3 regions of the Fructobacillus tropaeoli genome follow, and region 2 is predicted to be linked to each of the others. Evidence: riboswitches for the same ligand, from Rfam matches in the RefSeq annotation. Region 2 holds a riboswitch; each other region holds the start of a gene.
The links. Region 2 has a riboswitch for thiamine pyrophosphate ahead of thiW (energy coupling factor transporter S component ThiW). Riboswitches for the same ligand answer to the same signal wherever they lie in the genome.

Region 1 (4,577 bases), on a different contig from region 2:
CAAAATTGACCATTACGAAAGCCACATGCGTCAGGCGGAGAATCGTTTAGAATAGAACGCTGAAATCGTTTGATAACTGGTAAAGATGTCTGATTTAGAGAGGAAAAACGAATTTTCGATAAATTAGAACGACTTTATTTGTCCCTTTGTTTTATTTGATACTTTTTTGAAAACTGTTGGATAAGTGATTGACAGAACGCTGTTTTATTGGTAAACTTTAATTACAATTTTCACATAGCTATATATTAGGAGGCACTTTTAATGAAAGTTGCAGTAATTGGTTCGACGCACGCCGGCGTGTTTGCCGCTAAGCAGATTAAGGCAGACCACCCAGACGCTGAGGTACACGTGTTTGAAAAGAATCAAACAGTTTCTTTCTTGTCATGTGGAATCGCCCTTTGGATTGGTGACAATGTTTCATCAACTGACAAGATGTTTTATGAAACGCCAGATTCAATGGCTAAGCAGGGCATTTCAATGCACATGCAAACGCTTGTTGAAGCTGCAGACTTGGAAGCAAAGACTTTGAACATCAAGGACTTGGTTTCTGGTGCCCAGTCAGAAGAAACTTTCGATAAGATTGTCATTACTACTGGTTCACGCGCTATCAAGCCTCGTATCCCAGGAATCGATTCTGACAAGGTCTTTGATTCAAAGACTTGGGATAACGCCAACGCCTTGAAGGAAGTGACTGAAAAGGTCAAGCGGATTATCGTTATTGGTGCCGGTTATATCGGTGCCGAATTGGCAGAACAATTGTCAGTTAACGATAAGGAAGTCACCTTGATTGATGGTTTGGACCGCGTGTTGGCCAACAACACAGCGCCTGAATTCTCATCTGTTTTCCAAAAGGCCTATGAAGACCATGGTGTTAAGTTAGCGCTTGGTCAGATGGTTTCAGGATTTGAAGACACTGCTGATGGTATCAAGGTTACTACTGATAAGGGTACTTACGAAGCTGACATTGCCATCTTGGGTATCGGTTTCTTGCCAAACACTGCGATGTTCCGTGACCAAGTTGATATGTTGCCAAACGGCGCCATCAAGGTTAACAAGTTCATGGAAACTTCTGTCAAGGATGTCTTTGCTGCCGGTGATTCAGCAACCGTCTTCTACAACCCAACACAAAAGGATGACTACATTCCATTGGCAACCAATGCTGTTCGTCAAGGAATCTTGGTTGGTAAGAACATTGCAGAACCAACGATGGCTTACCAAGGTACACAAGCAACATCAGCTGTTGAATTGTACGAAATGGCTTACGCTTCAACTGGTTTGACTGTTCAATCAGCAGCTCGTAAGGGTGTTGAAGCAGATTCTGTGACAATTTCAGAAGACTACCGTCCTGATTTCATGTTGTCAACAACGCCTGTTAAGGCTTCATTGACTTGGGAAAAGGGTACTCGCCGCATTGTTGGTGCTGCCTTCTTGTCAAAGCATGACATTTCACAAGCTGCCAACGTGGTTTCATTGGCAATCGAAAACGGCATGACAATTGATCAATTGTCAATGACGGACTTCTTCTTCCAGCCAAACTTCGGTCAACCAGTCAACTATGTTTCATCAGTTGCCATGGCTGCCGTTGCCAAGGCAAACAAGTAAAAATCAGCTTTTTCAAGCACTCGGGCACTAAACCGAGTGCTTTTTTATTTGAAAGCCCTTGCATAAAGGCCAGAGACAGTGTAAGCTAATAAAGTAGTAAATTTGAATATAGCGATCTGGGGTACCATTTTGGTTGAGAATTAAACCCATTGAACCTGTTAGGCTAAGACCGACGAAGGAAGATCCACACAAGTTTTTTATGACCACCCGTGTTGGACTCTGCCCAGGCGAGTGGTTTTTTCATGCCTTCTTGTTTCCCTGGACGCAAAGGAGAGAATAATGAAACAAAAGTGGACGCTACAAAACGTGATTTTGCTGGCTTTGATTGGGATTATCTTCTCGGTCATTTACTGGATTATGGATCCGGTTTACCAAATCGTTAACAGTGGCTTGGCCGTGATTGGGTTGCAAGCCTTTACGAATGAAATCACGCTTGGTGTATGGATGATGGCCGGACCATTGGCTTCTTACATCTTAAAGAAGGTTGGTGCAGGCTTTATCGGGGAAATGCTCGGGGCTGCCGGTGAAATGTTCTTGGGTGGTTCTTATGGAGTTGGAACGCTCTTGTCAGGCTTTATCCAAGGAATCGGTTCTGAACTTGGTTTCGCCTTGACGGGTTATAAGAACTGGTTTGCTGGTCTTTGGTTGTCAACTTTGACTGGAACAGTTGTTACCTTTGGTTGGGACCTCTTTAAGTCAGGTTATATCCACTACAAGTTGGGCTTGTTAGTCGCTTTGTTCATCGTTCGTTACCTATCAATCTTCTTCTTCTCAGGTGTCTTGGTACACTTGATTGCCAAGTTGTTGGATCGGTCAAAGTTGTTGTCCCACGAATAAGGAGGACAAAAAATGGCAATAACTGCCAGAAACCTCACGGTGGCTTATCGTGACCAAGCCATCATTGATGATTTAAATTTAACGCTTGAAAAAAAGACCCTGACCCTGTTAATGGGGCCTTCCGGGTCAGGAAAATCAACTCTGTTAAAGGCTTTAGCGGGTCTTTACCCCCAATATGGTGGTCAGGTTAGTGGTGAAATTGAAATTGATCAAGCGGCGATTGCCACACTGAAGGCGAATGAAAGAGCCAAGCGCGTGGCTTTGCTCTTTCAAAATCCCGATGACCAGTTTGCCATGCCAACGGTGCGGGAAGAATTTATTTTTGCACTGGAAAACCTCGAATTGGATAAGGACGAAATTGATCAAAAGACGGCCTGGGCATTGGAAAAGGTTGGTCTGACTGATTTTATCGACCGGTCCTTTGTGACTTTGTCCGGTGGGGAAATGCAAAAGGTTGCTTTGGCGGAAGTGTTGGCCCTGGGGGCCGACTATCTGTTGCTGGATGAACCGTTTGCTTCTGTCGATAGCCAATCGCGAGAAGACCTCCAGGTTTTGCTCCAACAGTTGAGCCAGGAGGGCTACGGCATTCTTGTTTCCGACCACGACCCGGCCGGATATTTCGATAAAATCAGCCAGTTTTATCAGCTAAAAGAAAAGGCCTTGGTGTTGGTTCCTGAAAATGATTGGAGCCAATATGATTATCAAAAGCAGACGGTAACCTTAAAGCCGGTCGCTTTCAGCGACCAAGCACAAGATACTGCCTATCGCTTTGATAACCTGCGGATTCAAAACGGAGAACGGTTGGTCTTAGACCAGGATATCTTGCAAATCTTTGCTAAGGGGATTACCTTGCTGACCGGTCCAAATGGTGTCGGCAAGTCTTCCGTTCTGAAGACGCTGGCACGACTCCACCGCTATGAGGGTTCTTTGACCTACCAGGACCAAGAAGTTCACGCCTGGAAACCGCGTCTCTACTTTGGCCAGGTCGGTCTGCTGTTCCAGTCAGCATCCGACCAGTTCTTAAACATCACGGTTGATGAGGAACTTGACCAGGTGATGGCCAAGAGCCACCACGCTGATTTCTGGACAAAAGAGGTCTTGAACCAGTGGTTGTCCGACCTGCATTTGACGGGATTGGGTGACCGGTCGGTTTACACGCTTTCGGGTGGCCAGCAGAAGAAATTGCAATTGCTGTTGATGCTAATCATGGCACCACAAGTGCTGTTCTTAGATGAACCGCTGGCGGGCTTGGATGAGCAGTCGGTGGCAGTCGTTTTGAACCTGATTCAGACCTGCCAACAGGCGCTCGGATTGACCATTTTGGTTGTTTCTCACCAAACAAGGGACCTGGTCAACATTGTTGACCGTCACTTGCGCTATGAACAAACGGCGATGGCCTACCAAGAGGAGGTGCTCGTATGATGAACGCCACACAACGGATGATTTTGGCCTTGGCGATCTCGTTGGAAATTTCGTTGACCAAATCAGTAACGCTAAACGTTGTCCTCTTTTCGGTTGCCTTTTTGCTATTGCTGATCCGGCGCCAACCCCTTAAGAAGATTGGTCTCTACGTGGCCATCGCTATCATTCCGGTTTTGGGTTCGTTCTGGTCCTTTTACCTGTATGGTCAGGGAACGGCGGCAGAAAACTTGCATTTTGGTTTGGTGATGGGGAGTCGAGTTCTCGTCTTTATCTTTATTGGGGCTTGGTTGACAATGGGGATGACACCGTACGTCCTCTTGGCCTCACTGCGCCAAAACCTGAAGATGTCGGCGACCTTTACCTACGGAATTTTGGGTGCACTAAACTTTATGCCGCGGTTTAAGCAGGCCTTCTCGTCGATTCAAGCGGCGGGGATGATGCGTGGTGAAGTGTTACGGTGGTGGCAGCCAACGCTGTACTTTAAGGCTTTGGTTCATGCCATTAAGTGGTCGAAGAACCTAGCCATGGCCATGACTTCACACGGTTTCCAGGAAGGGGCCTCACGGTCGGCTTACCGGGATTATCCAATGGCAAAATCAGGCTGGGTATTGATTGTTTTGATTTTGATTGCCCTGCAAGTAATCTTGTTCTTTTCTCGTTACTAACGAGAAGCGCAACAAGCTGATATTAAAAAACGACAAATTCGTTATCTTGAC
Region 2 (4,577 bases):
TGTTATCATAATTAAAGTTAATTATAGTATAGAAAGTTGGATTATAGCATGACCTATGAATACTTGATTTTTGACCTTGATGACACCCTCTTGGATTTTACTGGAGGTGAAGTCGCCGCCATTCGTCAGCTTTTTTCAAATGAATTAGGCTTAACAGGCACTGATTTAGACCATGCACTAAAAACTTATCAAGAGATCAACCACCATCTCTGGCAACAATATGAATTCAAAGAAATTGCTCGCCAACAAATTTTTGAAGAACGCTTTCAAAAGACCCTCGAAGCTCTTGGAATCGACTATGATGCCGACCGACTTGAGCAAGAATACGCCACATTGCGTGACCATAATTATCGGATGCTCCCCTATGCAACTGAAATTTTGCAACACCTGCAAGATCAATATACGATTATCGCCGGTACGAATGGCCAAGACGCTACTCAACGCCTTCGCCTCAAGGAAACTGGCTTAGACCAGTACTTTGACCAAATTTTCACTTCTGAAATGATTGGTGCTTCTAAACCCGACGCAGCATTCTTCGACCGCATTTTCCAAGATAACCCACAAATGACCAAGGAAAATACGGTGATGATTGGGGACGGCTTAACGTCCGACATCATGGGTGGTCAAAATTATCAACTCGACACGATTTGGATTAATCCTAATCACAAAGAAAGCCCGGCAGAAATCAAGCCAACCCAGGTAGTTGAGGACTTGCCAACATTGGAAGCACTCTTGCAATAATGAAAGCTGCGATTCTATCATCGTCAGCTCAAAAAAAGTCAGACCCGCAAAGGTCTGACTTTTTTTATTTTTGGTACTTACCAATCTTTTGGTCAATCGTTAAGATCTCACCATCAGGCTGATAGGCAACCTTGATATAGGCAGAAACCTTCTTGGCACCCGCTCGGACAGCCACGTGTTGGCACTCTTTGACAATATCCATCAACTGATTATAATCATCGCCTTCAATCGTTGTTTCAAAGGGGCCAACTTCATAACGTAAGCCAGTACTCTGAATATAAGCAATCACCTCATCGACCATCCGACACAATTCTTGGTCATTTTCGGCCGCTGGTAAAACCTGAATCGCTACACTTGCACTCATTTATTTTCTCCTTTTACTACAGTCGCAAAATCAATCGTTTCGTCTGCTAAATTTTGTAAATCAGTCCACTCTTTCTTTGACTGATGGTCGTAGACACCAATCAAATGAAAACCCGCCCTCTTTGCAGTTGAAGCCGCATACAGTGCGTCCTCGTAGACTGAAATCTTGTTCGGTTGCTGGCCAAAATACCGTGCAGCAGCCTGGTAAATTGTAGGTTGCGTTTTATCCTGCCCAACATCTTCACAGGAAAAAACAAAGTCAAAAAATGGCAGCAGTTTCAGACGACGTAGACAGTCTTTGGCCAACACCGAGCTACTAGCGGTTGCCAGAACGATTTTGCGACCAGATTGGTATGCATTTTGTAAGTATGCATACACGCCAACCTTAAGCGGAATATCATTTCGATAGTGTTGGTCCATCAAAGCTCGCATCTCCTGCGCCAAGCTCTCTGCTGTGACCGGTAACGCAAATAACTCTTGTATAAAGACGGCCGAATCCGTCAAAGTCATGGTTTGAATCCGGTCATGCAAGTCTGCTGGCAACTGGTCAATGCCATGTCGGTGAAGCAATTCAGTGGCTAAATTCTCCCAAAAAGGCATGGAATCAACTAATGTGCCATCGAGGTCAAAAATCAGATATTCCTTACCGCTCATCGCTCACTCTCCCCTTTACCAACCCTATTACCAAAACCGCCCTGATTGACCGTGATTATTTAATCCAAGCTCGCTTGCATCCGCTTAAGCAGTCCCGTCTTCTGAAAAATCAGAACCACTGCCAATCCCATTCCAGCACCGACAATGGCAGCTGGTGTGTAATATGGCACAAAGTAATACCACTTGTGGACGTCCAAGCCATAGAAAATCTTCATCAATGGATAAGAAGTCAACGCCCCTAAAATACCCGTTCCAATCACTTCACCAAGGAAAACCAGGTAAAGGTTGTGGGTTTTACGATAAATCAAACCGCCAAGGATGGGGCCAAAAATAGCACCCGTCACGGCTTGAATCGTCCGACCGGACATCATTCGCAAAATACCACAAATCAAGGCACTAGCAAAGCCATACCATGGCCCCACCAAAACGGCGGCTAAGACATCAACGAAGTGTTGGAAAGGTGCCATTGCCGGGAAATAGACAAAACTATTTAAAACATAGGCCAAAGCAGCCAACAAGGCCGTCACTAACATCTTCTTCGTTGATAATTTTTTCTGTGTCTTCATCTGAAAACGCTCCTTTTAAAATCAGTGGGGTAGCGAAAAACAGCGCTCCTTTCCCACTCTTGCGGTTAAACCAGTCAGGCAGACCCTGTCTAGTAGAAAGTTCGGTCGAGACTAATTGGTCTCCTCTCACGCCGGAACACGGCTTCCCATCGCTGTTTTTTCAGGATCAAGGCGCTCCCCTTCATCCCGCCACGGCATCATCACCGTGAATTGTTCACTACCACTCCTTTCTGATTTGAAAGAAAAAAATCGAGCACCCCAAAACGGAGTCCTCGATTACAAAAGTGATACGATTTCCTCCGCCGGCATTATCCGGTTCAGGTGTTCGGGTCAATGGTTTACCATCCTCTCAGTCTGTTACACAAACTCCCCGATCGATTTTATTCAAAATAAAAGGCCGCCCAATTTATTGGTACGGCCAATTGTTGTTCACTGAAACAAACAATTTGGAACCGCTAAAATGGGTGACTGAACAATGAAGGTGACCAACATGATGGCAACCTTCATTGCCCAACGAGAATGATTATACTCATTTTAGCGAAAAAAGACAACTATTCTGTCTGATATTTCAAAATTGTTTGTTTATTTACTAACTTCCACCACAACGTCTGCAAAATCATGGTTAAAGCTAGCTGTCCAGGTTCCTTCCGTTAGATGTGGGGGCAATAGGAAGGTTCCTGAGGAAACTCGTTCCCCCGCATGCAAGGTCTTTCCTTGCGCTGCCAATTTTTTAACTAGCCATTGCAACGATTTAAGTGGATTACCCAAAACTTCGGCTGAACTTCCTTCAGCGACCACTTCGCCATTATGGGCCAAATGGGCCTTCACATCCTCAAATTCAGCAACGGTCAAAGATGTACTTTCTCGTTCTGGTCCATAAACCACAAAACCGCCAACCGCTGCATCTGCCATGACTAAGTACTTGCTCAACGATGGGAACCAGTCCGTAAACCGGGCATCAGGTACTTCCACACCAGCTGCTACAGTCGTTTTACGACGCAAATCTTCCAAAGAATCGGTAACTTGCAAGTCTTCCTTGGCCTTGAAGACCAATTCCACCTCTGCCAATGGGTCCAACAAATCGCTCTTCAACGAAAGATTGGCTGGTGACTGAACAAAATGATTCTGCACCTGAGCCCCATACAATGGTTCGTTTGAGTCGAACATATCTTGCGTTTCTTGGCTAGTCAAACTGACCTTGTAACCCCCAAGTGGCTGATTTTTCAATTCCATCAATTGGTCTTGCACTTGATAGGCAGTTTGATCATCACTGACAACCTTCTCCCATTCCGTCATCTCAAGCGGTTGACGTTCTTGATAAGCATGATAGAGGGCCTGCGCCAATTTGTCCTCTTGCTTTGCTGGTACTACCTTTACCTTGGTCTTCAATTCAGTCATTGTCATAATTAATGCTCCTTTCAGTATACAAACAGCTCACGACGGTACGAAACTTCACGGTGCCCTCCTTTTCTAAAAAATCAGCAGATAAAAAAGCGCCCTTAACCACGAAAAAAATCGTTGTTAAGGGCGCTTACGCACGGTACCACCTTAATTTGTTGAACGGTAAAGTCCAACCTCAAACGTACGGCCAAAAAAGGCGATACGCCGGTTTGATAACGGTACCAACCGAGCAAGACTTACTGATTTCAGTCCGCTAGCTAAAGAATGATCGTCTTTGAGTTTGAAAATGACGCCCTTTCACCAAACAGGCGCTCTCTAATCATTTTCTCACTCAGACAGTTCTTATTATCGCTTGTCTTTTCTATCTGTTGATTCGTAGTTTACAACTTTATGAGCGAATGTCAACCCTTTTATCATTTATTTTTAATTTAAATAAAAAACCAAGGATTTCCCCTCGGTTTCATTTCAAATCAAAAAATACTTTGAATGTTCTGATGACCAGTTGTTAAATCATAGATTTGATTGGCTGATTGTTCAGGATGAGCTAATACTTCTGTGACAAAGGCAGCAACATCTGCTCGCGAAATTTGCAAATCTTCTTTGGGACCAGCAAAGTCCACACTCAATGAAACCCTGCCAGTACCAGCAGTGTCCAAAAGCAGCGTTGGGCGAACAATCGTATAATCCAAACCGGAATTTTGCAAATACAAATCAGCATAGTGCTTCATCATAAAATAATGATAAATACCGGATGCAGACCACCGACTGCGGTCATCTGCTCCAGCAGCTGAAACCATCACATAGTGGGCAACACTAGCTTTTTTGGCAGCAATCATTGTTTTAATGGCGCCG
Region 3 (4,577 bases), on a different contig from region 2:
TTGATCTAATTTTTTTGCCAAAATTAAGGCACTTGGAATGGCAATCAAGGGCACAATCGAAGCAATCAAACCGACAAAACGTTGGTCAATATTTTTCATTCCCAACAAAAAGGTCGGTAACCAAGTTAACATGGCAATTTGGCCATAAATCGAGCAAAACAAAAGCCAATAAGCACCGATTAGCGGCCGCTTAAAGAATGGTCGCCAAATTTTTGGCGCTAATTTTGCTGCTAACGACGAGATGAGTGATTGCTGTTGGCCACCGCGTGCATTCACCGACTTTCCCCCATACCGAATTGACCGGCCCTCTTTAGGTAAGCCATACAGGTACAGGAAACCGACCATCACCGTTGGTAAGGCAATCACTAAAAAAGGAGTTGACCAGTGGTCCTGATTTTGAATCACCAGCGTACTGGCCAGTAAGGTACCCAGAATCTGTCCAACACCCTGCCCGCTATTAATAATGGCCATGCCCAAAGTTGCATGGCGGTCACTAAGGTTTTGATTAATTAATCCATAGGCTGGGCCGTAAAAACTACCCTGCCCTAGGCCTACCAGGGCCCGCACCAGTAGAAAAAGAGTAAAGGTTGGCACGATACCCGAGAAAAAAGTCATTGCCGCAAAGAAGATAAAGCCCAAAGCGACGATAGCCTTCTTCGAATGACCGTCCGCTAGACGTGAAAACGGCAACTGACTAACCGTGTAGGTTAAAAAAAAACAGATGAAATCAGTCCCAATTCAGCATGGTTCAGACCAAAAGATCGTTGAATTTCCGGCATCACTGGATTTAAGATTGTCCGATCGGCATAGATAAAAACCCAACCAAGAAAATTAATCAAGATGATTTTCTGTGCTAATGATAGATGAAGCCCTGCCCGTTTCGGCTGGATCATGGTCGTTCCTTTCCTTTTTAACCAAGGCTCACGCCTGCCAATGGTGATGATGGTGCCGCCTTTTTCGTCAATACTCGTCCTGGTTTGGCCAGGTAGGCCTTGCGACCAGCTTCAATCGCTAAGTGAAAGGCTTCGGCCATCAGAGGAATGTCCCCCGCTGTTGCCATTGCCGTATTGGCCATGATGGCATCGACACCCATTTCCATGGCTTCGGCTGCTTGACTTGGACGGCCGATTCCGGCATCCACAATAATTGGCAGGTCAATCTCGTCAACTAAAATTTGAATCAAATCTTTGTTCGAAAGCCCTTTATTAGTACCAATTGGTGCGCCCAATGGCATGACGGCAGCTGCACCTGCATCGACTAATTGCTTCGCAATATTGAAATCAGGCAAGACATAGGGCATGACGATAAAGCCTTCTTTGGCCAAAACCTCGGTTGTCTTTAACGTTTCATAGTTATCGGGCATCAAATACTGTTTATCAGGAATCACTTCTAATTTGATAAAGTCACTCCCACTCAGTTCACGAGCAATTCGCGCCATCCGGATTGCCTCCTCAGCGTTCGTGCACCCCGAAGTGTTTGGCAAGATGGTTGTCCCCTGTGGAATAAAATTTAAAATATTTTCCTCAGCTACACTCGTTCGGCGAAGAGCCATCGTGATAATTTCCGCTTTGGCATGGTTAACCGCTGAGTCAATCAACTCGTATGAGTACTTACCAGATCCCAAAATAAAGCGTGATTCAAACTGATGGCCACCGATGACCAATGGATCATTTGTCGACATTTTTTACTCCTCTACTGTCTCTTTTTCTAGAATTAAACGTAGGATTTGGTTCGCCTGGTGCCCCGCACAAATCAGGACACGAGCGGCCATCAATCCTTCTGCTCCCTTGGTCTGGCCATCACCACAAAGGTAAACATGGTCACTTTGCCGGACGGTTTGAATTTGATTGGCATCGTGAACACCAGCTAAGCCATTGCCCATCACGATTGGTGTCTCTGGCAAAACTTCTTGCGCCCGTCTTAACAGCATTGCTTTCGCATTTTGATCATCAAAGGCTTCACAGATGATATCAGCACCGGTAAAGAGGTTCAACACATTGCCCTCCGTCACTCGTTCCTGCCAAGTCGTCACCTCCACAAAGGGGTTAAACTCCAAGATGTTTTGCTTCAGGGCCAAGACTTTTGGTAAACCAACCTGGCTTAATTTAAACTGCTGACGGTTCAAGTTACTATGCTCAATTTCATCAAAATCAATCAAGGTCAAATGACCAACCCCGGCCCTGGCCAGCGCAATGGCAATATTTGATCCTAGTCCTCCCGAACCGGCAATCGTCACATGGGCGGCTGCCAACTTCTCCTGACTGTCAGCCACATTGCGATCCTTCATTTTTAGGTAGACGGATTCCACCGCCTGACCATCAATTGCAATCGTTGTCATTTTTTCTAACCCCCACCTACAAAGGCAATAATTTCTACTTTGTCGTTCTCAACCAGCACCGTTTCAGCCAAAGCCGCTTTCGATAAAATTTGACCATTGAGTTCGACAACCACGTTTTCGTGATGACTGTTTTGCTCTTCAAGTAGACTCAAAACCGTTACACCTGCGACGTTGTCCATCTGTTCGCCATTAATTGTCACCATCTTTTTTCTCCCTTCTGGGTCCGACCACCGAAAAATCAGTTTTTCATGCCAGCCACTACCCACTTTTGTTAAAAATTGAACAAAAAAAGCTGTTTCCACGTCAAAAACGCAAAAACAGCTTTCAAAAAAACTATCATCACTATCTTCCTACGCAGACGTTAATCTAATCAGGTTCAATGGGTATAATCTCAGCCAACCGGCACCCCAGATAATTCGTATTCAATTTTCGAAATCAATATAACATGGATTTTTTAGCCTGTCTACTCAAGAAGCAGGACAAAATTCCACTGGATTTACTAGACCAATTCTAATAAAATTTTCATCGTTACTGATTTTTCATTAGCGGCAATCAACAGACTAGGTCAATCCACCGACAAATGTTGGATAACACCCGAAAATAGCAGACAAGCCTTTAATCTCTACAGCTTTTTCCGTATAATTGTCTGTAGTAAAGTAATTGGAGGATAACCCAATGGATGATGTTAACAGCCGTTTAGAACAGGGGCAGCAAGGTAATGGTGGTCCCAAGATTAACCCTGATGAACAGCGCCTTTACCTAGGCACTTTTCGTGAACGAGTAGTCGCGGCCGTTAAAGAATCAAAGGCCGACGATAGCCAAGTTCAAGATGAACTCAAGGCACGGATGGCCAACTGGCCGGATACGACCTTACTGATTGACCAGGATGCTTGTGGTGATGCCTACATCAACTACTTGCAAATGGCCGTCAGCACCAATCACCCCTACACCCTTCTATCCGATTTTGAAAGAACAACACAAACTGATGACCCCTACGCGGTCGTTCTTGCGGCAAAATCAGCCGTAAACCAGGAATCAATTGACCTGTAACCTGACGAAGCCGGTTTCAACCGGCTTCTTTTTTATCAAGACAAAGTCACACTGATAAAGGAGTCTTCATGCTCGGACAAAAACCACTGGCCTACCGGATGCGGCCAACAAAAATTGAAGAAATCGTTGGTCAAGAAGACCTAGTCGGCGAAAATAAAATCATTTGGCGGATGGTGGAAGCCAAGCGTCTTTCCTCGATGATTCTTTACGGTCCACCTGGAACCGGTAAGACTTCGATTGCCTCGGCGATTGCCGGTTCGACAAACTTTGCCTTTCGGGCCTTAAACGCGGCGACCGACTCGCAAAAGGACCTGCAGGTCGTTGCTGAGGAAGCAAAGATGTCAGGGACCGTCGTCCTGCTTTTAGATGAAATTCATCGTCTCAACAAAGTCAAGCAAGACTTTCTCCTCCCCCACCTCGAATCGGGTGCCATCATCTTAATTGGTGCAACGACGGAAAACCCGTACTTAAACGTCACGCCAGCTATCCGTTCCAGAACCCAAATTTTCCAAGTCCACCCTTTAAGTGACCAAGACATCAAAAAGGCCATCAAACGGGCACTAACGGATAAAGAAAACGGTCTTGGCAACTATCAAGTGAACCTAGCCGACGAAGCCCTCACCCACCTTAGCCAGGCAACCAACGGCGATCTTCGCTCCGCCCTAAATTCCTTGGAATTAGCGGTCCTTTCGACCAAGCCGGATGCAGGTGGGGTTATCCAAGTGACCCTGGAGGTCGTTGAAGAAACTAGCCAACGACAGGCACTCGTAGCCGACAAGGATGGCGATGCCCATTACGACATCATCTCGGCTCTACAAAAATCAATTCGAGGATCGGATGTCGATGCGGCCCTGCATTACGCTGCCCGACTGATTATTGCCGGCGACCTACAAATCCTGGTTCGCCGCCTGATTGTGATTGCCTACGAGGATATCGGCCTCGCTAATCCGAATGGTGCTCAACGCGCCGTGACGGCCATTCAAACCGCTGAAAAATTAGGACTACCCGAGGCACGGATTCCACTGGCCAATGCCATTATTGAATTAGCGCTATCGCCCAAATCAAATTCGGCTTACACCGCGATGGATGCTGCCATCGCCCAAGCGGGCCGCTCAAAGGCCCAATCTATCCCAGACCATCTGCGCGATAGTCACTACAAGGGCGCCGAGAAGCTCGGCCACGGTAACGA

Region 1: another riboswitch for thiamine pyrophosphate. It lies ahead of FT12353_RS02645 (ECF transporter S component); the one in region 2 lies ahead of thiW (energy coupling factor transporter S component ThiW).
Region 3: another riboswitch for thiamine pyrophosphate. It lies ahead of thiS (sulfur carrier protein ThiS); the one in region 2 lies ahead of thiW (energy coupling factor transporter S component ThiW).

What each region holds. Positions count from the first base shown of each region.
Region 1 is NZ_BOJU01000002.1:109,337-113,913, reverse strand. It holds gene FT12353_RS02655 (MerR family transcriptional regulator) at 1-55, shown strand, start outside; gene FT12353_RS02650 (FAD-dependent oxidoreductase) at 262-1,602, shown strand; TPP riboswitch at 1,710-1,800, shown strand; gene FT12353_RS02645 (ECF transporter S component) at 1,882-2,439, shown strand; gene FT12353_RS02640 (ATP-binding cassette domain-containing protein) at 2,452-3,861, shown strand; gene FT12353_RS02635 (energy-coupling factor transporter transmembrane component T family protein) at 3,858-4,526, shown strand.
Region 2 is NZ_BOJU01000001.1:96,997-101,573, forward strand. It holds gene FT12353_RS00450 (YjjG family noncanonical pyrimidine nucleotidase) at 49-741, shown strand; gene FT12353_RS00455 (thiamine-binding protein) at 806-1,105, opposite strand; gene FT12353_RS00460 (HAD family hydrolase) at 1,102-1,758, opposite strand; gene thiW (energy coupling factor transporter S component ThiW) at 1,818-2,324, opposite strand; TPP riboswitch at 2,602-2,707, opposite strand; gene FT12353_RS00470 (2-keto-4-pentenoate hydratase) at 2,907-3,728, opposite strand; gene FT12353_RS00475 (SDR family oxidoreductase) at 4,196-4,577, opposite strand, start outside.
Region 3 is NZ_BOJU01000003.1:7,461-12,037, forward strand. It holds gene FT12353_RS04090 (MFS transporter) at 1-690, opposite strand, end outside; gene FT12353_RS08505 (hypothetical protein) at 708-893, opposite strand; gene FT12353_RS04095 (thiazole synthase) at 911-1,681, opposite strand; gene thiF (sulfur carrier protein ThiS adenylyltransferase ThiF) at 1,685-2,338, opposite strand; gene thiS (sulfur carrier protein ThiS) at 2,344-2,541, opposite strand; TPP riboswitch at 2,669-2,758, opposite strand; gene FT12353_RS04110 (YueI family protein) at 3,014-3,388, shown strand; gene FT12353_RS04115 (replication-associated recombination protein A) at 3,457-4,577, shown strand, end outside.